One region of the Qiania dongpingensis genome, then DNA from elsewhere that is predicted to be linked to it. Evidence: predicted binding sites of a transcription regulator. Region 1 holds the regulator's gene; each other region holds the start of a gene.

Evidence for each region. The regulator HrcA, encoded in region 1, represses chaperone genes, less so after heat shock. The targets are predictions, from matches to a motif close to TGTTAGCACTCNNNNNNNNNGAGTGCTAACA.
Region 2: a site for HrcA is predicted at 3,095-3,125, ahead of htpG (molecular chaperone HtpG). Genes of this name have one in related genera too.
Region 3: a site for HrcA is predicted at 8,108-8,138, ahead of H9Q78_RS00025 (co-chaperone GroES). Genes of this name have one in related genera too.

Annotation. Positions count from the first base shown of each region.
Region 1 is NZ_CP060634.1:939,495-949,722, forward strand. Features, by position in the region: gene H9Q78_RS04430 (Na+/H+ antiporter NhaC family protein) at 1-261, opposite strand, end outside; gene H9Q78_RS04435 (hypothetical protein) at 465-824, shown strand; gene H9Q78_RS04440 (hypothetical protein) at 1,011-1,340, opposite strand; gene dnaJ (molecular chaperone DnaJ) at 1,437-2,588, opposite strand; gene dnaK (molecular chaperone DnaK) at 2,705-4,573, opposite strand; gene grpE (nucleotide exchange factor GrpE) at 4,624-5,250, opposite strand; gene hrcA (heat-inducible transcriptional repressor HrcA) at 5,302-6,348, opposite strand; gene H9Q78_RS04465 (hypothetical protein) at 6,859-7,080, shown strand; gene hemW (radical SAM family heme chaperone HemW) at 7,455-8,687, opposite strand; gene lepA (translation elongation factor 4) at 8,687-10,228, opposite strand, start outside.
Region 2 is NZ_CP060634.1:835,183-845,410, forward strand. Features, by position in the region: gene H9Q78_RS03865 (hypothetical protein) at 1-27, shown strand, start outside; gene H9Q78_RS03870 (DegV family protein) at 116-961, opposite strand; gene H9Q78_RS03875 (M18 family aminopeptidase) at 1,108-2,427, opposite strand; gene H9Q78_RS03880 (DUF5721 family protein) at 2,551-3,048, shown strand; gene htpG (molecular chaperone HtpG) at 3,231-5,231, shown strand; gene H9Q78_RS14475 (hypothetical protein) at 5,280-5,414, opposite strand; gene H9Q78_RS03890 (hypothetical protein) at 5,565-6,194, shown strand; gene H9Q78_RS03895 (hypothetical protein) at 6,187-6,891, shown strand; gene H9Q78_RS03900 (cysteine hydrolase family protein) at 6,931-7,458, opposite strand; partial or broken gene H9Q78_RS14570 (GatB/YqeY domain-containing protein) at 7,476-7,556, opposite strand; gene H9Q78_RS03910 (polysaccharide deacetylase family protein) at 7,646-9,295, opposite strand; gene thrC (threonine synthase) at 9,410-10,228, opposite strand, start outside.
Region 3 is NZ_CP060634.1:2,036-12,263, reverse strand. Features, by position in the region: gene H9Q78_RS00055 (HAD family hydrolase) at 1-707, opposite strand, end outside; gene H9Q78_RS00050 (diaminopimelate decarboxylase) at 712-1,986, opposite strand; gene H9Q78_RS00045 (DUF5050 domain-containing protein) at 2,068-3,801, opposite strand; gene H9Q78_RS00040 (hypothetical protein) at 4,036-4,368, shown strand; gene guaB (IMP dehydrogenase) at 4,505-5,959, opposite strand; gene groL (chaperonin GroEL) at 6,163-7,785, opposite strand; gene H9Q78_RS00025 (co-chaperone GroES) at 7,815-8,087, opposite strand; gene H9Q78_RS00020 (hypothetical protein) at 8,425-8,685, shown strand; gene H9Q78_RS00015 (sigma-70 family RNA polymerase sigma factor) at 8,831-9,370, shown strand; gene H9Q78_RS00010 (DUF4179 domain-containing protein) at 9,360-10,228, shown strand, end outside.

The DNA.
Region 1 (10,228 bases):
AAACGCTCCGGCCGCCAAAAAGATCAGGCACATGGTGATGATGTTCTCATCTCCCACTCCTTTTGCTATCACCTTGAGCTTCTCGGAAAACGGCAGCTTCCTGTTCTGTACGAAAGCTACCAAGAGAGCGATCAGAAACGCCACAATGGCCGGCATCGCATAGAAATCACCGCTTATTAAACCCACCCCCAGAAACAGGACCAAAAATACGCCGATGGGTAACAGCCCCCAGATATTTCCCTTTTCTCTCACTTTTTCCATTTCATACTCCTCGCTCGTTCACTTTATAGTATTTCCTATTATACCTTGACGCACGAAGTGCGTCTGCCCGGAGGGCATGAATTAAGGGATGCCCTTGGGTATACCTTTGAATACTTTTAAAATAAATTTGTCTTATGAATCAGATTATTCCTCCTGCTCCTCTTTCCGCACCGAGATAAGGCTTCCGCGTGTTTTGAAAACCATTGGAGCGGACACTGCAGCCCGCTGCGGTGCGCGCGGGCCGTGTGGATATCCAATACTTTTTTGGAATCAAGGGAACGGAAATCATTCGAAACGGTGCGGCAGACAGGATACCGGCAGAAAAATTCCGGACCGGCCTAAAGGTGAGCGCCGCAGGGCAGCGGCCGGTGTTCCCCAGGCGGAGGGAGGCAGAAACGGAAATACCGATTCCGTTTCTGAGCGAACCGGAGACGGGAAATCATCAAGATTTCATGCCGACATGTGAACGGTACTCCTGGAGCGGGGATAAAGCGGTCCCTGCATCGCCAGCGAACCGAAATCGTGACGGCCCGGAACTTCTGCCGGTGTTAACTGTGGCTTGATCGAAGCTTACTAAAAATGATTCCAAAAAGTGTTTTGTATCATATAATCAAAGCGGGCAAGCCCACCTCAAACTCCCATTCCCCTCAATCTTTGGAGGGCCTGTCAACTACGAGATAAGAAAAAAGGGCCGCCGCAAAATTTCACACATTTCACGACAACCCTTTAATATCAGCCGTTTTCCGCTTTCAGTCCTCTTCTCCGTCCTCATCGGCAATGGCTGCCGATACGGATGAAATGGTACTGACCACAGCAATCACTGCTCCGACGATCACTACAAAGATAATCAGGGCAATCATAAAGTAATAAATAAACGGATCGCTCTCGCCATCGGTATCCCCGGATGAAACTGCCGGGAGCGCTTCCGCCTCCTGGATCTCCGCTTGTCCGCCCAGGGCTGAGGCCTGAGAACGCCTGGGGCCCGACATGAGCATACCGCCCGCCACACACGCGATAAGGAGTACAAATACGCCGAGAAGCCTGCGCAAAATCACTTTCTTTGCCTGTTTTTTATCCATTTTCTCATCCCGCAATCTAATAATTTTCTATTCCCTAGCATAACACATTTTTCCCAAAAAGGAAACCATCCGATGAGAAAAGCTGTTCAAAATATATTATTTAAAAAAACCCTTCTTTTTATGCTTCTCTTCTGCAGGATTTGCTTCTCCAGCCTCTCCCATTGTCTCCTGGAACTTCTGAAGAGCCTCCTTCTGCTCCTTTGTCAGCTTCTCCGGCACCTTCACCACCAAAGTCACATAGTGATCGCCTCTGACATTCTTGTTCCGCAGATAAGGCACGCCTTTTCCTTTCAGCCGGATCTTCGTATCCGTCTGCGTTCCGGGCGACACATTATAAAGGACCTCTCCATCCACGGTCTTGATCTTTATCTCGCCGCCCAAAGCCGCCTGGGCAAAGGAAATCGGAACCGTTGAATAGATGCTGGTATCCTGCCGTTTGAAGATGGGATGATTGGAGACCACGACCTCCACCAGCAGATCTCCACGCTCTCCGCCGTTTACGCCAAGCTCTCCTTTTCCCCGGATGCGGACACTCTGTCCATTGTCAATACCGGCAGGAATGGAGACCGCGATCCGTTTCTTTGAGCTGGTGTTTCCTGTCCCTCTGCAGGTAGGACACTTCTCCTTGATGATCTTCCCCGTGCCTCCGCACTCGGGACACGTCTGCACGTTCCTCACCATGCCAAACATGGACTGCTGTGTATAGACCACCTGGCCTTTCCCGTTGCATTTCGGGCAGGTTTCCGGCTTCGTGCCCGGTTTGGCCCCGGTACCATGGCAATCCTTACATTCATCTTTAGTCGTCAGCTCAATTTCCCGTTCACAGCCAAACAGCGCTTCCTCAAATGTAATCCGGATACTGGTCCGCAGATTGGCTCCGCGCATGGGTTCGTTGCCCGCGCGGCCGCGGCTTCTGCCGCCTCCGAACAAATCGCCGAAAATATCGCCGAAAATGTCGCCCATATCCGCGCCGCTGAAATCAAATCCGCCGAAGCCTCCTGCCCCGCCTGCTCCGTTTTCAAAAGCCGCATGGCCAAACTGGTCATACTGGCGCCGTTTTTCTGGATCGCTCAGCACGGCATATGCCTCAGAAGCTTCCTTAAATTTCGCCTCTGCGTCTGCATTCCCCTGATTGGTGTCGGGATGATATTTCTTGGCAAGGGCCCGGTATGCCTTCTTAAGCGCCGCATCGTCGGCATCTTTGGGAACGCCCAGAACCTCATAATAATCTCTCTTATTCTCAGCCACTTCTCTTCACCTTTCTCTCTGTTCTCCCCTGTTTTCTATTGTCCTTGAATACGCCAAAAGATTCAAGGCAGGCCCCGGAAGGGGCCGCCCTGAATCATAGGAAAAAGGGAGGGGGATCAAACTTCTTTATAATCCGCATCTACCACATCATCGTCTGCCTGGCCTGCTCCGCCGGCTCCGGCGCCCATGTCAGGGCCTGCGCCCTGTGCGCCAGCCGCCCCCTGAGCCTGCTCATACATCTTAGCAAAGAGTGCCTGCGCGCTGTTCATCAGCTTTTCTTTTCCAGCTTTCAGCTCATCCAGCTGTGCATCGGAGATTTCTCCGTTTGCCGTAGCATCGACCACTGCCTTCAGCGCTTTCAAGTCCTCTTCCACCGCAGCTTTTTCGGAAGCATCCAGCTTGCTGCCGGCTTCCTCCAGCGCTTTCTCTGTCTGGAACACCAGAGAATCCGCTTCATTCCTTGCATCGATGGATTCTTTCCGTTTCTTATCCTGTGCCTCGAACTCAGCCGCCTCTTTCACCGCTTTGTCAATATCGTCTTCCGACATATTGGAGCCGGCTGTGATTGTGATGTGCTGCTCTTTTCCGGTACCAAGATCCTTGGCGGATACATTTACGATACCGTTGGCGTCAATATCAAAGGTAACTTCAATCTGCGGCACACCTCTTCTTGCAGGCGGAATCCCGTCTAAGCGGAACTGACCGAGACTCTTGTTGTCCTTTGCAAACTGTCTCTCACCCTGAAGTACGTTGATGTCCACAGCGGTCTGATTATCCGCAGCGGTGGAGAACACCTGGCTGTGCTTTGTCGGAATAGTAGTATTCCGCTCGATCAGCCGTGTAGCTATGCCTCCCATGGTCTCGATGGACAGGGAAAGAGGTGTGACATCCAGAAGGAGGATATCGCCTGCGCCTGCGTCGCCTGCCAGCTTGCCGCCCTGGATGGAAGCGCCGATTGCCACACATTCATCAGGATTCAGGTTCTTGGAAGGCTCTTTGCCGGTCAGGAGTTTTACTCTGTCCTGTACGGCAGGCACACGAGTGGAACCGCCGACTAAAAGCACTTTTCCCAAATCGGAAGCAGACAGTCCTGCATCCCTCAGGGCATTCTGTACGGGCACTGCCGTTCTCTCCACCAGGTCATGGGTCAGTTCGTCAAATTTTGCCCGGGTCAGATTCATATCGAAATGCTTCGGTCCTTCACTGGTCGCAGTGATGAAGGGAAGGTTGATGTTCGTAGTCGTAGCGGAGGACAGTTCCTTTTTCGCCTTTTCAGCCGCTTCTTTCAGTCTCTGAAGAGCCATCTTGTCATTTGACAGGTCGACGCCCTCCGTCCTCTTGAATTCTGCGATCATATAGTCGGTGACCTTTGCGTCAAAGTCGTCGCCGCCCAGACGGTTGTCACCGGAGGTTGCCAAAACCTCGATCACGCCGTCGCCAATCTCGATGATGGATACGTCGAAGGTACCGCCGCCCAGATCGTATACCATGATCTTCTGTTCTTTTTCATTGTCAAGTCCGTAGGCCAGAGCTGCCGCCGTCGGCTCATTGATGATTCTCTTCACATCCAGGCCGGCGATTTTGCCCGCGTCCTTAGTTGCCTGACGCTGTGCGTCATTGAAATAAGCGGGAACAGTGATGACAGCTTCCGTCACCTTTTCACCCAGATAGCTCTCTGCGTCGGCCTTCAGCTTCTGAAGAATCATCGCGGAAATCTCCTGAGGAGAATATTTCTTTCCGTCGATATCTACCTTATAATCGGTTCCCATATGTCTTTTAATGGAAGAGATAGTCCGCTCGGAGTTGGTGACCGCCTGACGTTTTGCCGGCTCACCTACCAGTCTTTCACCATTTTTCGTAAAAGCCACGACAGAAGGAGTTGTCCTCACGCCCTCTGTATTCGCGATAACTACAGGCTTTCCGCCTTCCATAACTGCTACGCATGAATTTGTTGTACCTAAGTCAATGCCTATGATTTTTCCCATAATAATTTCCTCCTATATTCTCAAAATGTGTAAACTTCTGTTTCTGTGACTTAATTTGCCACCTTTACCATGCTGTGGCGAACCACGCTGTCCCGGTATAGATAGCCCTTCTGGAATTCTTCAACGATGATATTCTCACCGCTCTCCTCATCCTCCACATGCATCACGGCATTGTGGAAATCCGGGTTGAACTCCTGCCCTACCGCATCTATGGCCTTCACATCCATAGACTCAAGGGTCGTAAGAAGCTGCTTATATATTTTATCCATCCCCTCTGCAAAAGGAGTCTGGGCTTCTTTTTCACTAAGCGTCGCCATACCACGCTCGAAATTATCCACCACGGGAAGGATCTTCTCAATCACGCTTTTGGCTCCGATCTCATACATGGCCGCTTTCTCTTTTTCCGTCCTTTTCCGGAAATTTTCAAATTCCGCCATGGAACGCTTCAGCCTGTCATTCAATTCTTCTATCTGAACATCTTTTTTATCTTTCTTTTCTTTCTTTTTGAAAAATCCCTTTTTCTCCGGCTCTTCTTTTTCTTCTCCGGCTTCTTTTTCCTGCCCGCCTGCCTGCGTCTCTCCGCTCCCGGCTTCCTGCCTTTGGCTGCCTTCTCCGTCACAATTCAGAACCGCTTCTTCCAGAGTATCCTCCGCTGAATCTGATTCCAAATCTTCCATCATTTCTTCTGTATAGTTCTTATCTGTATCCGACACGTTGATTCCGCCTTTCTATTCCTCTTTTTTGAACATGGTATCCAATTGGCTCATAACCGTATGAAGCGTGGAAACGACTTTTTCATAATCCATCCGCTTCGGTCCCACAATACCGATGGTCCCCTGCAGGCCTTCTCCCAAGTCATATGTGGCTGTGACCACACTGCAGTCCTTCATGCTCTGCACCGGCGTTTCATTTCCGATATAGACCTGTATGCCCTGCTTCCCGTCCTCGTTCAGCTTATCTGTAAGAAGATTGGTGAGCTGTTCCTTCTCTTCAAATACCTGGATGATCTCCCTCGCCTTGCTGCTGTCTGATAGCTCCGGATATTTGAAAATATTGGTGGCGCCGCTGGTATATATCTGAAGGTCTTCCTCATCCACCCGGATGGCTTCCGCAACTGCGTCGAGGACCTTCCCTACTACATCAGTATGAGTACCTGCCTGTTCTTTTAATTTTGTAATTATTCCCAGATTGATCTCTTCTATGGTCAGTCCATTCAGATTGGTATTCAGCATCAGATTCAGGGAAAAGAGGTCTTCCTCTGTTACAACCTCATCCACATCAAAAATAGAATTCTTTATGATGTTTCCCTCTACCACAATAACAGCCAGAATCTTATGCTCTTCCACCCGGGACAGCTGAATGAATTTCACCTTGTTCCGGTTATACCTCGGAGCCGAGATCAAAGAAGCATAATTCGTATTGGCTGCCATAAGCTTTGCCATTTGCTTCAGGACCTGCTCCATCCTGTCCATACGTTCCACGAGGAAATCTTGTGTTCCGGCTACTTCGTGCTCCGGCTCATGCAAGGCATCTCCGAGCATCTGATCCACATAAAGGCGATAGCCTCTGTCTGTAGGAATCCTGCCCGCCGAAGTATGGGGCTGAACAATGAGTCCCAGTTCCTCCAAATCCGCCATTTCATTCCGGATAGTGGCCGAACTCAGCTGCAAATCTGAATATTTGGAAATAGTGCGTGAGCCGACCGGTTCGCCGGTCTCCTGGTAGTTGCGGATGATGGCATTCAGAATCTTTTTCTTCCGTTCATCCAATTCCATCCCTCACGCCTCCCATCTCTTGTTAGCACTCAACTTGATAGAGTGCTAATATTCATAACAATAAGATAGCACTACCATTTCACTTTGTCAACATCTTTTTTAGAAATTCACATTTCCTTCATAATAGGCAAATTGCCAGTGGTCTCTTAAATGATACCTTTTAAACAAACTTTTCTCCATAGCCAGATGAGACAGGAGGAAATCCGATTCCATCCAGGCGGCTCGCTGGCAGCCGTAACCAGAATTTTTACGGTCTCCAGTCGGTCCTTTCCAACTGACATGGATAAACCTTAATTTTTCCATGTCAGATTCCAACAAAAATCCGCATGATATGCGATTTTTGCCTCCCTGCGTCCGAGAAAATTTTGCTAACGCCTTTGCGGCGCTCGCTTTACGATGGAATCCGATTGTTCCTCCCGCTCCTCCTCCCGCACCAATGTATCTTCCGTTTGCCTCAAAAGCTATTGGGGCGGACAACCGCAGCCCGTTGCCGTAAGGCGCGCGGGCCGTGTGGATATCCGATCCTTTTCTGGAATCAAGGGAGCGGAAGTCGTCCGAAAAGGTGCGGCAGAAAGAATACCGGCAGAAAGATTCCGGGCCGGCCTAAAGGTGAGCGCCGCAGGGCAGAGGCTGGTGTTCCCCAGGCGGAGGGAGGCAGAAACGAAAAATACCGATTTCGTTTCTGAGCGAACCGGAGGCGGGAAATCATCCGGATTACCCGCCGACATGTGAGCGGTACTCCTGAAGCGGGGATAAAGCGGCCCCTGCATCGCCAGCGAGCCGAAATCGTGACGGCCCGGAACTTCTGCCGGTATTCTATCGGAGCTTAGTCGGAGCTGACTAAAAATGATTCCAAAAAGTAATTTGTATTATTCCCTAAGACATCCGATTCTCTATAAAGAAAGCGGCGTATCTTTTCCCACAATGGGGAGACTTGATACGCCCGGCCGCAGGATTGTTATAATTTCAGCCAAAATATTGATGGAACTCTTTCATTTCCACAAGTATGATAATACTTGTAAAAGATATTGCCAACCTCTTTTACCCCACCAACTCTCACGCGGGAAAGCCTCGACCCTTTCCCGCATACTTTTTTCCATCTCTTTTCACAGCAGAAAATCTGCGAGCACATAATTGCTCACGTCGATTCCGGCATCGGTCAGCTTCCATGACGCCCGTATTCCGTCCCATTCCATCAATCCATTCCGCTCCATCTTTTCCAAGATCGGTCCATATATTTCTCTCATGGACACTCCAAACCGTTCCATAAATCTTTTCTCGGAAACTCCGCACATCATCCGAAGTCCCAAAAACATGAATTCCTCCATCGCCCGGTCCTTGGTGACGATCTCTTCCTCTCTGCGGACCGTCCTCAGAGCCGGCTCGATATCCCGGTTCTTTTCCAGTTCCGCCATGGCCTCCGTATATACTTTACGGTCCTCACAATTGATGAAACGTTTTCCTTCCATATAAGAAGAAGCAGATATGCCAAAACCCAAGTAGGAGACCCCAGTCCAATAACCGATATTATGACGGCACTCATATCCCAAACGGGCGAAATTAGAAATCTCATAGCGGTCATATCCCCGCTCCTTTAATAAACTGCGGGCCATGTAATACATGTTTCTCTCCGCCTCTTCTGATGGAAGCAGTCCGGTATCTGATTCCCCGGCCGCCCTGGCTTCCGCCTGCTCGTGGTAAGCGGCATAGAAAGGAGTCCCCTCCTCTATGATCAGGCTGTATACGGAAATGTGCTCCGGAGGGACCGGTAAAAGCTCTGCCACAGCCTCAAGGCTCTTTCGGAAGCTCTCCTCCGTCTGTCCCGGCAGAGCCGCCATCAGATCCACATTCACGTTGGAAAACCCGGCATCGCGAACCATACGGTAGCTTTCCAGAAACATATCAAACGAATGGATTCTCCCTAAAAGTGACAGCTCTCTGTCGTTCGATGACTGCAGTCCCAGGCTAAGACGGTTGATTCCCGCCCGGCGGTAAGCCGTAAGCTTGTCCGGCGTAAGTGTCCCCGGATTCGCTTCCAGGGTGATTTCCGCCCCTTCTCCCATGAAAAATGCCCTCCGAATACTCTTCAGGATTTTTTCTATATCAGACGTTTCTAAAATAGAAGGAGTCCCTCCTCCGAAGAAGACGGACACCACCTCATATCCAGAAACTTTTTCCATCCTGCCGGCGGCCTGAATCTCCGCCAGGAGGGCTTTTACGTATTCTGCCATTTCCTCAGGGCCTGCAGGGCCGGATACAAAATCACAATAAGCGCATTTCCTTACGCAGAAGGGAACATGCACGTACAGCTCCAGAGGCGTTCTGCGTCCCCCGCTCATCATTTATCATCCAGCTTCAGCACACTCATGAAAGCCTTTTGAGGAATTTCCACATTCCCCACCTGGCGCATCCGCTTTTTTCCTTCCTTCTGTTTTTCCAGCAGCTTTCTCTTCCGGCTGATATCGCCGCCATAACACTTGGCCAGCACATCCTTCCTCATGGCCTTTACCGTTTCCCTGGCAATGATGCGGTTTCCAATGGCCGCCTGTATGGGAATTTCAAACAAGTGTCTCGGTATCTCCTCCTTCAGCTTCTCACACATCCTCCTGCCCCGTTCGTAGGCAGTGTCGGCATGGACGATAAAGGAAAGGGCATCCACCTGTTCCTTATTGATTAGAATATCCAGCTTAACAAGTTCAGACTGCTCGTACCCCTTCAGCTCATAATCAAAGGAAGCATAGCCTCTGGAACGGGATTTCAAAGCGTCAAAAAAGTCATATATAATCTCATTTAGCGGCAGCTCATACCGAAGCAGCGCGCGGGTATCTTCCATATATTCCGTCCCCATGTACACGCCTCGCCGTTCCTGGCAGAGTCCCATGATCGCGCCGATGAACTCTGTCGTCACCATGATCTCCGCTTTTACGACAGGTTCTTCCATATATTCAATTTCCGCGGGATCCGGAAGGTTGGACGGATTGGTAAGCTCCATCATCTCACCATTGGTCTTGTAGACCTTATACACCACGCCCGGCGCTGTCGTCACCAAATCCAGGTTATATTCCCGCTCCAGCCGCTCCTGGATAATCTCCAGATGGAGGAGACCCAGGAATCCGCAGCGGTATCCGAATCCCAAAGCGATGGAGGTCTCCGGTTCAAATTGAAGGGAAGCGTCATTCAGCTGAAGCTTTTCCAGCGCGTCTCTCAAATCGTTGTATTTCGCGCCGTCGGCCGGATAAAGGCCACAGTATACCATCGGCGTCACCTTTTTATATCCGGGCAGAGGCTCCGCGCAGGGCCTATCCGCGTCCGTCACCGTATCGCCCACCCGCGTATCTCTCACGTTTTTGATGCTGGCCGTCACATAGCCGACCATGCCGGCGGAGAGCTCATCACAAGGTATGAACTGTCCGGCTCCGAAATATCCTATCTCCACAGTCTCAAATTCAGCTCCCGTGGCCATAAACCGGATCTTCGTTCCTTTTTTCACGGTTCCTTCCTTGATCCTGCAGAATACGATGACGCCTTTATAAGAATCATAAACGGAATCAAAGATCAGGGCCTGTAAAGGGGCTTTCGGATCTCCCGAGGGAGCTGGTATCTTCTTCACGATCTGTTCCAGCACTTCTTCTATATTAATGCCTGACTTTGCGGAAATCTGCGGAGCATCCTGAGCCTCAATCCCAATGATATCCTCAATCTCGTCGATTACCCTTTGCGGCTCAGCACTCGGCAGATCAATCTTATTGATCACCGGAAACACCTCCAGATCGTGGTCCAGGGCCAGATACACATTTGCCATGGTCTGCGCCTCAATTCCCTGAGCGGCGTCCACGACCAGCACAGCTCCGTCGCATGCCGCCAGGCTCCTGGATACCTC
Region 2 (10,228 bases), 100 kb from region 1:
CTGGCACTTAAGAACGTCGAACAATGAGTAAATTGTTTTTATATAACAGTTAAGCCGCGGAGCGTATCCTCAGATATACCCCGCGGCTTGTTTTGACCGTAAAACCGTGAAACTGTCACAATGCTATGATCACTCCGCCGTCCCCTGCATATGTCGTGCTGACGCCGGCTGTATCCACAATATAAACATCCTTTACCTTTATCAGACTGCAGATCAGTTCCTTTACTTTTTTTGCCCGTTCCGGACAGTTCGTATGGGAAATAGACAGCACCTTATTCTCCGCGTCCTTCGCGTCCTTCGCTTCCTTTGCAACCCACTGGGCCATCTTGGCGAGCGCCTTGTCTATGCCCCGCGCCTGATCCAGCTTAATGATCACACCTTTATCGGCTCCCATGACCGGCTTGATATTTAAGACTGTGGCAAACAAAGCCTGCAATCCGGTCAGCCTCCCGTTTTTCTTCAAAAAGTCCAGCGTCTCCAGGACAAAATAGGTTTTCATATTATCCCGAAACTCGGACACTTCCTTTACTATCTTCTCAAAGGATTCTCCCGCCTCCGCCATCTCCTGAATCTTTACGGCGATCCGGGCTTCTCCTATGGACGCCGAATCCGAGCTGAACACGGCTATCTTCTTTTCACCCTTTTCTTCTATATAAAGACTTCTACCGAGGACCGCACTGTTATATGTGCCGCTCAGATGCTGAGACAATGTCACCACAAAAATGGCTTCTGCATCGCAGTCATAGGCTTTTTTAAAAGCCTCCGGAGACGGACATGCTGTCTTCGGACAATCCGGAGTTGTGCGGACCAGTTCCAGATACTTTGCCTGGTCAAAGCTCTCATCATCGGTAATATAGGTATCCCCCACCTGCAATGTCAGCGGAACCACCTGAAAATGACGGTCTGCTTTCAATTCCTTTGTCAAATCACAGCAGCTGTCCACTACTATCTTGTAATCCATATTTTCCCTCCTGTACTGCCTTACTACTTTTTTGTGGAGCATTTACCACTCTATGTAGTTTTCATTACCATTTATGATAGCACAGAATACGCGCTTTGAAAAGGGAGAATGTAATCTTTTTTATCTAATTTCCAAAGCTTTCCCGATTACTGCTCCTGCCAAAAGCATCTCATAAGATCAGAAAGAGCTTCCTGGTCCTTAACTCCCATCACTTCCCTGGCGGAATGCATAGCCAGCAAAGGGATGCCGATATCCGCCGTATTCATCACCGCAAAAGAGGATGCGATGGAGCCCAGGGTACTGCCGCTTCCCACATCAGAGCGGTTGGCAAAAAGCTGGAGCGGTATATGATTTTTATCACAAATGCTTCTGACTACGCCGACAGCTTCTCCGTCCGTGGCATATTTCTGATTGCTCTCCGCCTTTAAAGCCACGCCTCCGTTTAGAAATACCGGATTCGTCACGTCGCTCTTATCCGGCTGATTCGGATGCTTTCCATGAGCCACATCCACTGAAAGCAGAAAGCTTTTCAGCAGACAGTTGATACAGTCCTCACCGCTGTAACCGAAAGAACGGCAGATTTTTTCCATCACCAGCGCAAGAAGAGAAGAACCGGCCCCCTGCTTCGTCTTGCTGCCAATCTCCTCATGGTCAAAAAACACGGCCATATCCACGCCGCTTCCTCTCTCTGTCCCTGCGAGCAGCCCATCCACGCAAGCACTTACTGAGGTCAGGTTATCCAGTCTGGGCGCTGAGAGAAACTCACCGTTCATTCCAAGGATATCCGGCTTATCGCAGTTATAAACAGAAAGTTCATAAAATAAAATATCTTCCGGAGCTGCGTCAAGCTCTCCCGCCAGAGCATTCAGAAAAAATCCTCCTTTATTCAGCACATCCGACGCAGCCTGTCCGGCCATCGGGAGCATATCCTTCTGCTTATTTAACTCCACACCTTTATTCACTTCCCGGTTCATATGAATGGCCAGGTTGGGAATCGTGAACACAGGGCGTCCGAAATCCATCAGACGGGTCTCGGGGCTGAAGCAGCCGTTTCCTTTGAGCGTCACCCTTCCGGCCACGGAAAGAGGTCTGTCAAGCCAAGTATTTAAGATAGGGCCTCCATACGTTTCCACATTGACCTTCGCATAAGTATCCTGGGACATATCCGGAGCCGTTTTTATACGCATGCAGGGCCAGTCTGTATGGGCCGCCGCGATCCGAAAGCTCTGAAGGCGCCCAAAGCCAGGATTTATGCGGAACGCGAACATGGAAGAGCCGTGGGCTTTCACATAATATTTCCCTCCCTTATCCAGAGACCAGCTGTCCCACAGTCCCAGCTCCTGATACCCGTCTCGTTCAAGCTCTTCTGCCGCGGCCTCCACCACATGATACGGCGATATCCCCCGCTCGATATATCTTAAGAGCCCCTCAGGCACTCTGCTTTCCAGGTTCTGTCTGTCCGCCATTCTTCTTTCCTCCTCCTGCATTCATTTCAGATTCTGTCTTTCTTTTCCAGTATACCACATTTTTAAAGAAAGACTTCCCTTTTTCCGGATTTTCTCCTATACTGAACGTATTAGGAGGTTCTCATGATAGCGTTAAACATACCAGACAAAAAGGATTTCACATCCAAGCTGTTTCTTCAGGACACCTTTGATTCATTTTTGGTATCTCAGGCTTCCTTCACTACAAGCATTACCGTTTCTCTGGACGGTTCTCTCCACCGCGATTATTTCACTGACGCAGAATGGGAAGAAATGGAACAGCACGATTTCGCCCGCTGGCCGCTTCTTAAGCCTTTGTGCTACCAGGTCGTCAAGGGCAGGCGGCTGCCGGAGCACTTTAAAGTCGTCTTCGTGCTGTCCCGCTCCAATACAGAAAAGCTGTTGTCGGAAACCGGCCTGTCTATCTCGGCGGAACAGGTCAGCGGTCTGTTTCTGAATGTCCGCTACGATCAGGGAACACTTCAATGTGTGACCGGCGTCTCCCTCTCTTTTTTTACCCCCGATAAGTCTCTGGATCGGGCATGGGATGACATGATAAGGCGCTACTTCAGATCTAAGGAAATATTCTGGGAAGAAAATTAGAGCCTTTCTCCCTTATTTCAGCAAAAATCGGAAAACAAAAGCGAATTGCTAGCACTCGTGTCTAATGAGTGCTAATTTTTTCTTGACTTTTATAATCTCGCGTATTACAATATACCAAAGAAATCAAAAAAGACTGTTTCGTCTTTTCAAACCCACAAAGAAAAAAGAAAGGTGTGATTGATATGCCAGAGAAACAGGGCAATTTATCCATTAACAGTGAAAACATATTTCCGATCATAAAGAAATGGCTTTACAGTGACCACGATATTTTTTACCGTGAGCTGATCTCCAACGGCTGCGACGCCATCACCAAGTTGAAAAAGCTGGATGTGATGGGCGAGTTTGAGATTCCGGAGGATACCGAATTTAAAATCCAGGTCACGGTAGATCCCGACGAAAAGACCATCTCCTTCAAGGACAACGGCATTGGAATGACCTTTGAAGAGCTGGACGAGTACATCAACCAGATTGCTTTTTCCGGAGCTAAGGATTTCCTGGAGAAATATAAGGACAAGACGAACGAGGATCAGATCATTGGACATTTTGGCCTGGGCTTCTATTCCTCCTTCATGGTCGCGGACAAGGTAAGCATCGATACAAAATCCTATCGTGCCGACGCTCCTGCCGTCCACTGGGAATCGGACGGAGGCCAGGAATTCGCCATGGCTGAAGGGAGCAAGGAAGATTTCGGAACAGAGATCACCTTGTATCTCAACGAAGACAGCCTGGAATTTGCCAACGAATATAAAGCCCGCGAAGTCATCGAGAAATACTGCTCCTTCATGCCTGTAAACATTTTCCTGAACAAGGCGAACGCCCCTCAGGAATACGAGACCATTGATGTGAGCGAGGTGACGGAAAAGGATGTAGTGGTGGAGACCACCATTGAAGAAGCCAAGACAGAAGAACGGGAAAATGAGAACGGAGAAAAAGAAATCGTAGAGATTTCTCCCCGGAAGGAACTTGCCAAGATCAACAAGCGTCCTGTTCCTCTGAACGATGTTCATCCTCTCTGGACGAAGCATCCCAATGAATGTACCGATGAAGAATACAAGAAATTTTACCGTACCGTATTCAACGACTATAAGGAGCCTTTATTCTGGATTCATCTGAATATGGACTATCCGTTCAATTTAAAAGGCATTCTTTACTTCCCGAAAATCGGCTCCCAGTATGAGAGCATTGAGGGAACCATCAAGCTTTACAACAGCCAGGTATTTGTTGCGGACAATATCAAGGAAGTCATCCCTGAATTCCTGATGCTGTTAAAAGGTGTGATCGACTGCCCCGATCTTCCTCTAAATGTCTCCAGGAGCGCTTTGCAGAACGACGGCTTCGTCAAAAAGATTTCTGACTACATCACCAAGAAGGTAGCGGACAAGCTGACCGGCATGTATAAGGTCGAGAAGGAGAATTATGAAAAATACTGGGACGATCTGAGTCCCTTCATTAAATTCGGTTATATCCGGGATGAAAAATTTGAGGACAAGATAAAAGACTGTATCCTGTTCAAGAACCTGGAGGGCCGGTATCTGACCCTGGCAGAATGCCTGGAAGAAAACAAAGAAGCTCACGAAAATACGGTCTTCTATGTGACCGATGAGAAAGCGCAGAGCCAATATATCAACATGTTCAAGGAAGCCGGTATTGACGCGGTCATTCTGACCCACACCATTGACTCTCCTTTTATTAGCCATGTGGAACAGAAAAATGAAAACGTGCATTTCCTGAGAATCGATACGGATCTGGACAGCGCATTCAAGGAAGAGACCGGGGAGGAAGAAAAAGAATCCCTGAGCAAGATGACCGACAAGCTGACGGAGACCTTCCGGAAAGCTCTCGGCGATGACAAGCTGGAAGTCAAGGTGGAAAAGCTTAAAAATTCATCCATTGCTTCTGTTGTCACTTCGTCCGAGGACAGCCGCCGGATGCAGGATATGATGAAAATGTACAGTATGGGAGATATGAACATGGATATGTTCGGCGCTTCTGAAAGTCTGGTGCTGAACGCGAATCATCCTCTCGTGACTTATGTACTGGAGCACGAGGACAGTGAAGATACCTCCATATTCTGCGAGCAGCTGTATGACCTGGCTCTTTTAAGCCATGGAAGCCTCTCTCCGGAGCGCATGAGCAAATTTATTGCCCGTACCAATGACGTAATGTTAAAGCTGGCTGAATAAAAACGAAATGCTGCCGCCGGATGGCCGATACCATCCGGCGGCAGTTTATTAATGATGTCTGTGATTTCTGTTCTCCCGGTTCTTTTTTTCCTGCCGTTTTCTCTCCCTTTCTTTTTGTGCTTCGTCACATTCCTCATCTATCTCATATACTGAATCTTCATCAATGATAAGTCTGGTTTTCATATAAAGCGTCTCCTTACACATAATAGTGGTTCCTCAGAAACCGCTCATAATATCATATGCCGAATTTTCCAATTTCGTTTTTCCTCTTGCCTGCATAGGTCAACCCCTCCTCCGCATAAAGTAAAGGGAACAAACCTACGAGGTGCCATTTTGGAACAAGATAGCTTCAAAGCAACCGAACTGGACAAAATGACCAGCGGCTACAACCTCCAGATGCTGAAAGCGGCCCTGGCTTATTTTCCTGCCTCACAGAAACGTCTTCTGTCCGTGCTCGTAAAATTCCAGGAGCTTAAAAATACCGTGAACTTGTTTTCTTCTCCTGAAGCAGCCGATGCCTTAAGCATCTGCTCCGCCTCTGAAGGCGCTCCCAAAAAAGGATTCTTTGACGTATTAAATGAAATAAAAGATTATGGCAGTCCGGAGCAGAAGAAAGCCTTCGACCGGCTGAATTACATCATCCAGCTGTCCTCCTTATATGATCAGATGCCTCAAGGCGGAGCGGCCGCTGAACCTGCAGGCCAGACCCGGGAAGAACCGGCTCCGTTCACCGTAGTATCCGGACAGCCTGCCGCGGAGGAAGAAGAAAAGGCCACGCTGTCAGCCGCTTCCCTGGATCCAGACTCACCGTCCGGGCCTTCTTCATCTGAAGCCGATGATGACTTCCGAAGCTTTATCCGCGGCTCTTTGAGCTCCAGTCAGCAGGCCCTTTTCGATTCTTACAGCGCTATGTTCCATTCTCTCAACAATGCACCAGGAAAGGAGCCACATCATAATGAATAACTTTCAAAACGGAATGTATAACAACGGCATGAACGGAAATAGAGGGCGAAACATGTCCCCCGTGAACGGAGACGCCGGACAGAATCAGAATCCGGGGAACAATTACCAGAATCCGGCCGGAAGCTATCAAAACCAAGGGAATAACTTCCAGGACCAAGGGAATAGCTACCAGAATCCAGGCAATAACTTTCAGAATCCGGGCAATAACTTTCAGAATCTGGGCAGCTCACCGCAGAATCCGGGCGGCTCACCGCAGAATACCGGCACTCCCAATCAGAATACCGGCGCCCCCAATCAGAATATCGGCGCCCCTTCTCAGAATGCCGGCACAGCAGGTCAAAATTCCGGTACTGCCGGACAAAATACCGGGAACACTGGAAATCCGGGAGGCACGCCTTTGACAGGGCAAAGTAACTCCGGAAACGACAGCTGGAAAAATGACCCCTCCTTGAAAAATATGGATTTAAAAAAGCTGGCCTTTTTATCCGAACTGGTCTCCCAATCCGGCAGCCAGTCTATGGACTCTCTGCTGCCCTTTCTGATGGCTGCCAATAAGAACGCCAATTCCATGGGGATGCAGTTCAATGACTCAGAGACAGATCTGATACTCAATGTCTTAAAAAGCCGGATGAAGCCGGGGGAACAGTCCCGAATTGATATGATTCGGAAAATGGCGGATATGCTGGGGCGGAGATAAAAACAAAACGTGCCGGAAGAGCAATCTTCCGGCACTTTATTATTCCACTGTTATCTGACACATTTTCATAGCTTCCAGCGCGTTGATATGGCTTTCCGGCGTCACGCCGGCGCAGCAGCCGCTGTCTGCCAGGACAGGCACTTCCGGAAGAAAAGCCTTGATGAGCATGGCATTGGATATCACACAGATATCCGTACACAGACCTACCAGCTCAATCTCCTCCAGCGGTTCTTTTTCATTTATCTCCGCCAGATACTGTGCGAGTTCTACGGACCCAAAGGATGACTTTTCAAAAATCCTGGCCTGTTTTTCTTTCAGTAATAAATCAATCTCCGGCTCAAGCTCCCATCCGCCGCTTCCTTTTATACAATGTGCGACCGGGAGTTTCCGCCCTTCCTGGGTGTTTTTATAGTCCGTTCCGTGCGTATCCATTGTAGCTAAAACAATTCCATCAAAACCTCGTATTTTTTCTTTAACTCTGGGGACAATGACTTTCGCCTCCTTTGTCCCCAGCGCTCCTTCTATAAAGTCCTTCTGCATATCCACTACAATAAGCGCCCTGCTCATATGGCTTCCTCCATTCGTCAGAATAAACTGGATACAATCTCATTGACAAGCTTGCCGTCCGCCCTGCCTTTCACCTTCGGCATCAGCTCTTTCATGATACCACAGAGAATCTGTTTTTTCCAGACCAGTTACAATGATAAAAGCCGCCGCATACGGCGTTTCCGCACCGTATGAGACGGCCTTAAAATCAAGAACCGAAATCGTCCTTTATGAACCCTGAGGAATAATACGCCTTTCCAGGCTCAAAAGCAATCCCCCTTGCCTCAAACATTTCCTCCATCGTCACCAGCTGGAAGCCTCTCGCCTTCAGCTCCGGTATGATGGTCTTACAGGCTTCGATGGTCTCCGGATGGATATCGTGCATCAAAATAATGTCCCCATCCTCCGCTTTCAGCTTTTCGTCATAGAGCACGTTATTGATGGTGGCCGCCGCGTCCCGCGTCTTCCAGTCCTCCGTGTCCACATCCCACCGGGCCAGCGGATATTGGACATAACCCAGCACATGGTTATTGTAACCGCCATAAGGAGGGCGCACCGTACTGCACTTGGGAAGGCCCCAGCCGGCCAGGATATCGTTGACTCCTTCAATCTGCTGCGTGATTTCTTCGTCCGAGATATTTTTCAGATTCTGATGATCCAGCGTGTGGTTGCCCACCTGGCATCCCAGCTCCAGCTCCCGCCTGATGATATCTTCGGCCCCTTCGTGCTCCAGCATACTGCCCACCACAAAGAAAGTAGCCCTGGCATCATTCGCCTCCAAAAGATCCAGAAGCTCCGGCGTCGTCGAGGATTTCGGCCCGTCGTCAAAGGTCAGGCACACCATCGGCTTATTGGGATCCACCTTTCCTCCGGAAACGGGGCCCTGCACCTCCTGGCCGCCTTCCATGCCGTCTGCCAGATTCCTGGTCAGGAAATCCTTTAAATCTTCCATGGGAACCGTAAACGACAGAATATCGTTCACTCCTTCCACCAAACTTCCTCCGGGAAAATAAAGAGTGAGGCCATCCTCATTCCAGGTATAATATTTGAAATTTGAAAGCTCAGGGGCCACGGCTGTCTCTATGACCTTTCCCGTCTGTCCCTCTGCAAATGATTTTGTCTTCTCTGCCAGCAGATCCAGAAAGCCTTCTTTTAATAGGTCTGACAGCGCTACCTCTGCTCCGTCGGACACGTTATAAGTATAAGTCTCAACGCTGTCTCCTGCCGCTGAAGCCAGGGGAAGCTCCTTATGAATATCGAACTTGACGGAAACCAGCTCTTCCTTCGTCTTATAGGATTCATAATCCGCCTGCATAATCATCCTGACGGCCTTCTCTGTCTTGCAGCCCGTAACCTCCGCCTTAAATACAGAGACAATATCTTCCGCCCGCTGGCGGATGCCTGCATCCATGGCCTCATTTCCAATCACCGGGTAACGGACCGCATACCCCTCATAGTCAGCGATTTCTTTTATCTCCTGAGCACTTCCGACCTCCTGCTTGTCGGCCGCCATCGTAAACTGGAAATTCTTTTCCGACAGCTTCGCACCGTCTCCTGTCTCCCCGCCGGCATTGGATACCGGGGCCCCTTCCACGTTCACGGAACCCTTATGAAGGACTTTAATAGCGATACACACGACTAAAACCAGAAGCACCGCCGAGAGGCCGCTTATGACCAGTATCCGGTTACGCCGCTGCTTTTTCAGCCGCTCCGCCGCTCTGGAATAACGCCGAACTCCATCTGCAGGGACTGCTCCGTCTTGGTCTTGTTTTGTATGATTCCGGGGTCTGTGAGACAGCTGAATATACTCCAGCCTTTCTTCTTTCCCTTCCTGTGACATGGTTTCAACCTCTTTCATATTTTATACTCATAGAGCGATTATCTTTCTCGACCGTATTCCCTACTATAACACATATTCTTGAAGATGTTCTTAACAAAATGTGACAATTTTCTTATATTTATATCCCAGTCCTCATATCTCCAGGAACCGCTTCACCATATCCTTCATAGCCGCCGCTTCGCAGATCGTCTTATGGAGTACGGGAGCCGTGCGGATCTCCTCTATGGCAGGGGGGACCGGTACTCCGGAAATCTGAGACAGCACATCGACTAAAGCAAAATCTTCCATATCATTATATTTTTCGTCAATGGCTTTCATCACGCTTCTTGTGAATTTATAAGGGCTGGCCGTGGACGCGATCAGAGTTTTCGTCCCATCTCCTGTCTCTGCCCTGTATTTCCCATAGACACAGGAAGCGACCGCCGTATGGGTATCGATGACATACCCCGTCTTTTCATAAAGATTCTTTATTTCCGCCGCTGTTTCTTTCTCATCGGCAAAGGCGCCGTAAAAATCAGCCAATGCTTTTCTCATCTCATCGGTGATTTCATACCGGCCTTTCTCCGACAGCTCTTTCATAAGAGATGCATCTTTGGCCGCATCGTCGCCGGCTATCTTATACACCAGGCGTTCCAGGTTGCTGGAGATCAGGATATCCATGGACGGAGAACTGGTCAGAATAAACTTGCGGTTTCTGTCATACGCCCCTGTGCTGAAAAAGTCATAGAGGACCTTGTTCTCATTGGACGCACAGATCAGCTTCCCAATGGGCACTCCCAAAAGCTTCGCATAATAAGCGGCCAGAATGTTACCGAAATTTCCGGTCGGCACCGTCACATTGATCTCCTCACCCGCGGACACCGCGCCCTTCTTAAGCAGCTGTCCATAAGCATAGGCATAATATACCACCTGGGGAACCAGACGCCCGATATTGATGGAGTTCGCAGAAGA
Region 3 (10,228 bases), 940 kb from region 1:
ATTTTTTCGGCAAATCTCCGAAATTCCTCAAAGCTTCCGGAAAGATATCCCTCCAGAGGCCTTCCATGGCGGTTCAGCAGACAGTCTGTCAAAAGATATCCCTTGATTCCCAGGGATGTGACACACATATCCTCATCCACGTCGTTTCCTACCATCATACACTGTTCCGGCATTTTGCCGAAACGCTCCAAGATGGAGATATAATATTTAAGGTTCGGCTTACAGAATGTCTCTTCTTCATAAGTGGTCACCAAATCAAAATCCTCCGGAGAAAGTCCCGCCCATTCCATCCTGCGGCGGGTGGCCACAGAAGGAAACAGCGGATTCGTGGCCAGGATCACCGTGTAGCCCTTTTCCCGGAAGATTCTCACAGTTTCACCTGCCAGAGGCTGGAAAACCGTAGCCGCTTTCGCTTCTCCAAACTGTTCCCGGTAGAACTGCTCGAATACCGGCTCTTCGCTGAGCATTTCCCGTCCCATCACCTGCGAGAACACATTCCAGAACCGCTCCCGGTTGCTCATGGTCCCGTCATTGCGCACCATAGCTTCCGTACCCTTCCACACGGAAGACGTCAGTTGCTTCGGGTCATAGCCCGACGGAGCAAAGGTCCTTCCCAGCGCGCCCATATAACGCTTAATGAACTCATCCTGATCCATTGGCAAAAGGCTTCCGTCCAAGTCAAACAGTATCGTGTCTATCCTATGCATTTCCTTATTCCTGCCATTTCATATCTTTTAATATATCACAAAAATCAAACGTGGCGAAATAATCCCGGGGAGTTTCCGCCCGCCGTATCAGCTGAACGCTTCCGTCCTCCCTAAGTAATAGCTCCGCCGAACGCAGCTTCCCATTATAATTGTATCCCATGGAAAATCCATGGGCTCCCGTATCGTGGATTACCAGAAAATCTCCCACATCAACCTTAGGGAGCATACGGTCAATGGCAAATTTGTCGCTGTTCTCGCAAAGTGAGCCCGTTATATCATATTTGTGGTCACAGACACTGTTGTCCTTACCCATGACCGTGATATGATGGTATGCTCCGTATATCGCCGGCCGCATCAGATTCGCAGCGCAGGCGTCACAGCCCACATACTCTTTATAAATATGCTTCTGATGTATCGCCTTTGTCACCAGACAGCCGTAAGGCCCCATCATAAAACGCCCCATCTCTGTGTAAATGGCAATATCATCCATGCCGGCCGGCGTAAGCACTTCTTCATATGCTTTTCGCACTCCTTCTCCGATCGCCTGAATATCATTGGGCTCCTGCTCCGGCCGGTAGGGAATTCCCACTCCTCCTGACAGATTGATGAATTTAATATCCGCCCCAGTCTTCTCCCTCAGCTCCACCGCCAGCTCAAACAGCACCTTGGCAAGCATCGGATAGTATTCGTTCGTCACAGTATTGCTGGCCAGGAAAGCATGGATACCGAATGTTTTCACACCTTTCGCTTTCAGTATCTTGAATCCCTCGATAATCTGTTCATGGGTAAAACCATATTTTGCATCGCCGGGATTGTCCATGATGCCATTGCTCATCTTGAAGATTCCTCCCGGGTTATACCGGCAGCTGATGGTTTCCGGAATCCCCGCACATTTTTCCAGGTATTCTATATGGGTAAAATCATCCAGATTGATGGTCGCATTCAGATTTCTTGCAAACTGATATTCCTCGGCCGGCGTCGCGTTGGAGGAAAACATGATCCCGTCTCCGGTAATTCCCAAAGCATCCGCCAGCATAAGCTCTGTCAATGAAGAGCAGTCACAGCCGCAGCCATACTCTTTTAAAATATTTATCAAAAAGGGATTTGGAGTGGCTTTCACCGCAAAGTACTCACGAAAGCCTTTGTTCCAGGCAAATGCTTTCTTCACCCGCATGACATTCTCCCTTATTCCCTTCTCATCATACAAATGATAAGGAGTCGGATAACTCTTGTCGATTTCTTTCAACTGTTCCAGTGTTACAAAAGGTTCCTTTTTCATGTAAGCGCTGCTCCTTTCGTTTCTCATAAGTCAAACAAAGCATACTATAGCTCTTCTTAATTGTCAACCGGACGCCTGCCATTAGTTTCCATACAGAAACTCCTGCTTTGTCCCATCTTTGGATATTCTGCCCAGCTCCTGCTTTTTCAGACTGTTCTGTCCGCTCTTCATCCGGTAATATACCCAATCCTCTGTCACGTTGATCTCATAAAAAATCTCATTAAAATAGCTGTCTCCCCCGTACGCGGCTTCATCAAACACCTTCAGGAGCTTCTCCGCCTGACCATTGACTCCGCAGACTGCCATGGCCCGGTTAGTAAGAGGTGCCCCATTTTCCCCCCAGACTCTTCCGCCCGTGGCGGCATACAGCTTTCCGTCCGAAGCGACAGTTCCGACCCAGCTTCTTTCTTCCAGCAGCTTATCTCCAAAAGTCTCCTTGGAGGCATCATACACATGGAATCTGGAATCCGGGAATTCCCCCTCACTGTCCCCGCAGGAAAGATACAGCTTTCCGTCCGAAACCTGGATTCCCAGCACATATTCCGTATAACTGCCGTAATCGCTTGTAAACGGCGCATTATTTTCCCGATGTACCGGCAGCTCTTCCGCCATGGTACCGTCCAAAGAAGCCCGGTAAAATTTGGTAAAATTATAAGGTCCGAAGAAGCAGTTGTAATAGCTGACTGTATAATAGAGCTTTCCATCTGAAATGCACATTTGAGGAGAAGCGTTCCCCAAATTCTCCGCCAGCTCCATCACATTTCCTCCGTCCAGATCCATTCGGTAGAGGGAAGCATTGTCATGATAGGTCACCGTCGCCGTCTGGTCGCCATTGCTGTTCAGATTGGCGCAGGTATAAGTCCCTTCTCTCCCGTTTCTTCCTATATAGTAAAGATATCCGTCATATACAGTGAATCCCCGGTAGCCGGCTCCAGCCGTATACTCATCCATATAATAATCCGAAAAGCTCATGACCGCATTGCCCTCATCGGCCGGCACACCGATTGCGGTCAGTCCGTCTCCATCCAATCCAACACGGTACGGTGTCCGCGTCTTATACGGCCTGTCATATTCTCCAGTCTTTTCTTCTTCCGCCAGAAAATAGATCTGATTCTCCCACAGGTTCAGAGAAGAACAGCTTCCGTCAAAAAGCTTCACTCTGCCGCTCCCATCCTGATTCATACGCCAAAGGGCATTCTCATAGCTGTATACTACGTAGGTTTCATTCTCGACCACGTATCCGCCGTTATTTATATTTCCAGCCAAATTTCCCGCTCCGGTCACATTCCCTGTTTCTTGTTCAGAATTTTCTTTTGTCTCGTCTACAGTGCTCTCTCCATTTTCCTCTGCTGTTTCCTGTTTTTCATCATTCCAATAATCTTCAATGGTCTTCTCTGGCAGTTCCGGATAGACCGTCTTTACCATATCCAAAACTTCCCGTTTTTCTGTCTCATCCGAACGCTTCTGCCCAATCTCCAGCGCTTTTTTCACCAATACAGAATTATTTGTTCTTTGAATACCATCGCAAATTGTTCTAACCGCTTCTTTCCAATAGGAAAAATCCGCGCCAAGAGATGCGTCCGCAAACCCTATGTAAGCATCTGTATATTCTGGCTCCATTTCGATTGCCTGCTTAAAAGAAGATATGGCCTCCTCATAATTTCCTTCCGCCAAATCCTTCTTCCCCGCTTCCATCCACTTCTCATACCCCGTCTTTTTCTCCTTATTCATATAAATAAGAAGACAAAGGCTGCCTGCTGCCGCTGCGATGATCACACACACAAGGGCGATAATAATGCCTCTTTTCTTTTTCATATCTCTTCTCCCAGTTTTATCATAAAAAAATTTTGGGTGTACCTTTGAATATCTTTCAAACAAGTTTTCTTAATCTGGCTTACAAGGCAAGAGGAAATCCGATTCCATCCAGGCGGCTCGCTGGATGCGGATCCTTCCTCTTGTCTTCTTCCCGCACCGAAATAAACTCCCATTCGTTTTAAAAGCCATTGGGACGATCTATCGTAGCCCGCTGCCATAAGGCGCGCGGGCCGTGTGGATATCCAATCCTTTTCTGGAATTTGGGACATGGCGCCCATCTTTAACAATGCGGCAGAAAGAAAACCGGCAGAAAGATTCCGGGCCGGCCTAAAGGTGAGCGCCGCAGGGCAGCGGCCGGTGTTCCCCAGGCGGAGGGAGGCAGAAATGGAAAATCCGATTCCATTTCTGAACGAACCGGAGACGAAAAATCATCCAGATTTTCCGTCGACATGTGAGCGGTACTGCCGGAGCGGGGATAAAGCGGCCCCTGCATCGCCAGCGAACCGGAATCGTGACGGTCCGGAATTTCTGCCGGTGCCCAACTGGAGCTTAATCGGAGCTTTCTAAAAATGTTTCCAAAAAGTGTTTTTTATCATACCTTGCCGCACGAAGTGCGCCCGCCCACAGGGCATGAATTAAGGGATGCCCTTGGGTATCATCTAAAAAACCGCTGCCGGTGATATCCGGCAGCGGTCCTATCCCGTTATTCGTCCACGCTGTAATTGGGCGCCTCTTTGGTAATATGAATATCATGGGGATGGCTCTCTTTCAGGGATGCGGCCGAAATCTTCACAAATTCCGCTTTTTCCATCAAAGAAGGAATATCCTTCGCTCCGCAGTAGCCCATTCCGGATCGGATGCCGCCTATCAGCTGGAACACTGTGTCTTCTACCGTTCCCTTATAGGCCACTCGTCCTTCCACGCCTTCCGGCACAAGCTTTTTCGCACCCGTCTGGAAATACCGGTCCTTACTCCCGTTTTCCATCGCCGCAATGGAACCCATACCACGATATACTTTATATTTTCTTCCCTGGAACAGTTCAAATGTTCCGGGGCTTTCGTCACAGCCGGCAAAAATGCTGCCCATCATACAGACACTTCCGCCTGCGGCGATGGCCTTTGTCATATCTCCAGAGTACTTGATGCCTCCGTCCGCCACGATTGGAATCCCAAACTCCTTCGCTACCGCATAACATTCCATAATAGCTGTAATCTGAGGTACGCCAATGCCGGCGACCACTCTGGTCGTGCAGATGGATCCAGGTCCGATTCCCACCTTTACCGCATCCACTCCAGCCTCGATCAAAGCCCTGGTCGCCGCACCTGTAGCCACATTTCCGGCCACGACCTGGAGCTCCGGATAATTCGCCTTGATATCACGGACGGCATTGAGAATATTGGCGGAATGTCCATGGGCAGAATCCACTACCACACAATCAACCTTTGCCTTGACCAGTGCTCCGACACGCTCCAGAAGGTTCGCTGTGATTCCAACAGCAGCTCCGCACAGCAGACGTCCCTGATCATCCTTCGCGGACTGCGGATATTTTATCTGTTTTTCTATATCCTTGATGGTGATCAGGCCCTTCAGATTGAAATCCTTATCCACGATGGGAAGCTTCTCTTTTCTGGCCTTCGCCAAAATCTTTTTCGCCTCTTCCAGCGTGATTCCCTCAGGTGCGGTAATCAGCCCCTCCGAAGTCATAGAATCTTTAATCTTCTTCGTAAAATCCGTCTCAAACTTAAGGTCACGATTTGTTATGATGCCTACCAGCCTGCGCCCTTCTGTAATGGGGACGCCGGAGATCCGGAACTTGCCCATCAGCTCATTGGCATCCGCCAGTGTATGTTCAGGAGATAAATAAAAAGGGTCGGTGATGACACCATTCTCAGAGCGTTTAACCTTGTCCACTTCTTCGGCCTGGGCCTCCACCGACATATTCTTATGGATAATGCCGATACCTCCCTGTCTTGCCATAGCAATCGCCATCCTGTGCTCTGTAACTGTGTCCATCCCGGCACTCATCATCGGAATGTTCAATTTGATTTTCTTAGTCAGATGGGTCGATAAATCCACCTGATTCGGTGTTACCTCGGAATATGCCGGTACCAGCAGCACATCATCAAAGGTAATTCCCTCACCGATTATTTTGCCCATGTTTATTTCTCCTTTCTTCCTCACATGCTCAAAAGCTCATCTTATTTAATATAATACTCTACCAAAAATGTCCGCCGGTGTCAAACAAATTCGACAAGGTTTTGCAATCTTTTCATACAAAAAAGGACCGGTCTGAAATAGACCGGTCCCCCTGCATTTATCACTTAAAATCCTGATGTTTCGTTGGATTTCCAACTGAACAATTACATCATTCCCATTCCGGGAGCGCCTGCGGGCATTGCCGGAGCGTCTTCTTTGATGTTTGCTACTACAGACTCTGTAGTCAGCAGCGTAGCTGCAACGCTTGTGGCATTCTGCAGGGCGCTTCTCGTAACCTTGGCAGGATCCACAATGCCGGCAGGAATCATTTCTACATATTCTTCCTTCAAAGCGTCAAAGCCATGGCCTACTGCCGCCTCTTTTACTTTATTTACGATTACAGAGCCTTCCAGTCCTGCATTGGCAGCAATGTGATACAGGGGAGCTTCCAGAGCCTTCAGTACAATCTTAGCACCTGTCTTCTCGTCACCATCCATAGTGCTTACCATCTTTTCAACTTCTTTTGCAGCATGAATATATGCAGAACCGCCGCCTGCTATGATGCCTTCTTCCACAGCCGCCTTGGTAGCCGCAAGAGCATCTTCCATACGCAGCTTCGCTTCTTTCATCTCAGTCTCGGTAGCCGCTCCAACGCGGATGACTGCCACGCCGCCGGATAATTTGGCAAGGCGCTCCTGTAATTTTTCTTTATCAAACTCTGAAGTTGTCTCCTCAATCTGAGACTTAATCTGGCCGATTCTGGCTTTGATATCTTCACTCTTGCCTTCGCCGTCCACGATGATTGTACTTTCCTTCTGAACCTTTACAGATTTCGCACGGCCCAGCTGATCGATGGTAGCTTCCTTCAAATCCAATCCGACTTCTTCGGAGATCACGGTGCCGCCCGTCAGGATAGCGATATCCTTGAGCATTTCTTTCCTTCTGTCGCCATAACCGGGAGCCTTTACTCCTACAACACTGAAAGTTCCTCTCAGTTTATTTACGATCAAAGTGGTCAGAGCCTCACCCTCGATATCCTCTGCGATGATCAGCAGCTTGGAACCGCTCTGCACGATTTGCTCCAGAAGAGGAAGGATCTCCTGAATATTGCTGATCTTCTTATCAGTGATCAATACGTAAGGATTGTCAAGCTCTGCACACATTTTTTCCATATCTGTGCACATATAAGCTGATATATAGCCTCTGTCGAACTGCATACCTTCGACGAGATCCAGCTCTGTTTTCATGGTCTTTGATTCTTCAATGGTGATAACGCCGTCCTTGGAGACTTTCTCCATAGCGTCAGCTACCATCTCGCCTACGCTATCCTCGCCGGCAGAAATCGCCGCGACTCTTGCGATCTGGTTCTTGCCGCTGATGGGCTCACTCATTTCAGCAATCGCTTCCACAGCCTTATCGGTCGCTTTTTTCATACCTTTTCTTAAGATAATGGGGTTTGCACCTGCCGCCAGGTTCTTTACACCCTCATGTACCATGGCCTGAGCCAATACTGTAGCAGTCGTTGTACCGTCTCCGGCCACATCGTTCGTCTTGGAAGCTACTTCCTTGATGAGCTGTGCGCCCATATTCTCAAATGCGTCCGCCAATTCAATTTCTTTCGCGATAGTCACGCCGTCATTGGTAATCAGGGGAGTTCCGAAGGATTTATCCAGAACGACATTCCTTCCCTTCGGTCCCAATGTCACTCTTACTGTATCTGCCAGCTGATTCACGCCAGATTCCAGTGCTGCTCTTGCTTCAGCACCATATTTGATTTCCTTTGCCATAGCTTCTCAATCTCCTTTTCGCTGTTATATTACTTTACAATTGCCAAAATGTCGTTCTGTTTCACTACGATATACTCATCTTCTCCCAACTTAACTTCCGTTCCGGCATACTTGGAATAGATGACTTTGTCGCCTACGGCAACTTCCATTTTTACTTCTTCGGTTCCGGGACCCACAGCAATCACTTCTGCCTGCTGGGGTTTTTCCTTTGCCGCTCCGGGCAGCACGATTCCTGACTTTGTGGTTTCTTCAGCTTCAACCTGTTTTAATACGACTCTGTCGCCTAAAGGTACTAATTTCATTACGATTCCTCCTATCTAATTATTAGCACTCACTCTAATCGAGTGCTAACCGACTGGTATTATATTATATAATTTAAGGTCAAAATGCAACATCCGTTTACCGGCTAATTCAGTGAATTTTTCTCTATTATCTCCACTTTTCTCTTGTTTTCTTCACCTATTTTGTTTTTTCTATAATTTTATCAATATCTTCTCTGTTTTTGGGACTTTCCGATTCGCCAGAATCCATCAAAACGAAATTTTCTATAAAGAAATGGAAATAGCCCTTTTCATCCGGCCAAAAAAGGATTACAATAATACAAAATTATTTTCTCTATAATAGAAAGGAGTTTGTGCCATGCGTAAAGGCATTTTAGGAAAGGTTCTGGCGGTTTCCGCCATAGCCGGCGGCGCGGCCATCCTCATTACAAAGCTTGTAAAAAACAGCGCCATAAAAGATTCTGAGAACGGTGATTTTGAGGAAGATGATTTCTGCTGCTGCGATGACTGCGGCAAGGATACTCTTTCAAGGAATTACGTCCCTCTCTCCCACGGTTCAAAAGAAGAAGACAGCGAAGAAGCAAAAGAAAACGAAAGCCAGGAAGAAAAAGAAGACTGACGGCAGCCAAAAAAAGGACCTCATAAACCAATGGTTTATGGATGGCCCTTTTTTCATTTCCTGGTAACCTTTTCCCTGTATTCTCTGTCTAATAGACAGATGGACCATCTGAATTCACAACTGACCAATATAAGGAGGGCATGCCATGGAAAATTCACAAGCTGATACGCTGTCGCTGGTCAAGCGGGCCGTCCGTGGAAATATCGATGCCTATGGCACCCTGATCACTGATTATCAGGATTATCTGTACCGCACAGCTTTTTTATATGTAAAAAAGGAGGATCTTGCCCTGGACGTGGTGGGCGACTGTATCTTGAAAGGATTTCAGTCTATCCATACATTGAAAAAACCGGAATTCTTCAAAACCTGGCTGACAAGGATTCTGATACACTGTGCCATGGACACTTTTCACAAATTGCTGCCTCTGGCTTCCGCAGATACCTTTCAGGCTGTCTCTTCTTCTCCTGGAATTTCTCCAGAAGAAAAATGGGATCTATATGATGCGATTGATCTGCTGCCCGAAAAGCACCGGACTGTGATCATTCTGAAATATTTCAATGACTTGACTGTGAATGAGATTGCCTATGCCATGAATATACCGGAAGGTTCCGTCAAGGCTTATTTAAGCCGTGCGAGAAGAGAACTCCGAAATTTTTTAAAGGAGGATTATATTTATGCCACTTAAATTAGATAAGATTCCCATATCCCCGAAACTGGAAGCAACCGTAAAATCCAGTCTGGACAAATTAAAAAATGAACGGCGGAAAAAAATCCGAAAGAGAATCTGGATGGGCATCGGATCCACTGCTGCCGCATTTATCATCGCCATTCTTTTTTGCGTCAGTAATCCGTCGCTTGCCGCCAAACTCCCCTTTGTCGGAAGCCTATTCTCAGATTTACAGGATGACTTTGCCTATCCCGGTGATTATTCTGACCGGGCTCAGGTATTGACGCCCACAAAAAGCACCACTCCCGCGGAAAGCGAAGCAGATACTGTGACACAGACCAATACTTCAGCAGCAATCGCTGAATCGGATGCTTCCCCGTCGGAACTCTATACGGTCACAGATCAAGGAATCACCTTGACTGCTTCCGAGGTATACTGCGATGGTATTTCTGTCTTCCTTTCCCTGTCTTTTTTCTCAGAAGAACCCATGGGATTTTTCTATGATGAGACAGGCAGCCCGATTCCCGCACATGTCTACCTTTCCGGATCGGCCCTGATCGACGCGGAAGAAGCTGGCGGAGACGGAGAGCTCGGAAACACGTCCTTCCATATCGAACAACCGGATGAACACAATTTCAGCGGAATGTTAAAGATAAACCTGCCAGATTCCATAATCGGATCAGACGGTTCCCATAATTTGACCATCCGCCTGAATACCATCGGCGCCGATTTCGCTGACATTAATAAAAATCCGGTCATTGTAGAATCCAATCCTATCGGCGCTTCCATGTGGGTAAAGGGCAGCTGGGAGGTAAGCTTTTCTTTTAACGCTGATGTCACAGAGCTTCAGATATATGATGATCTGAATCCCGAACA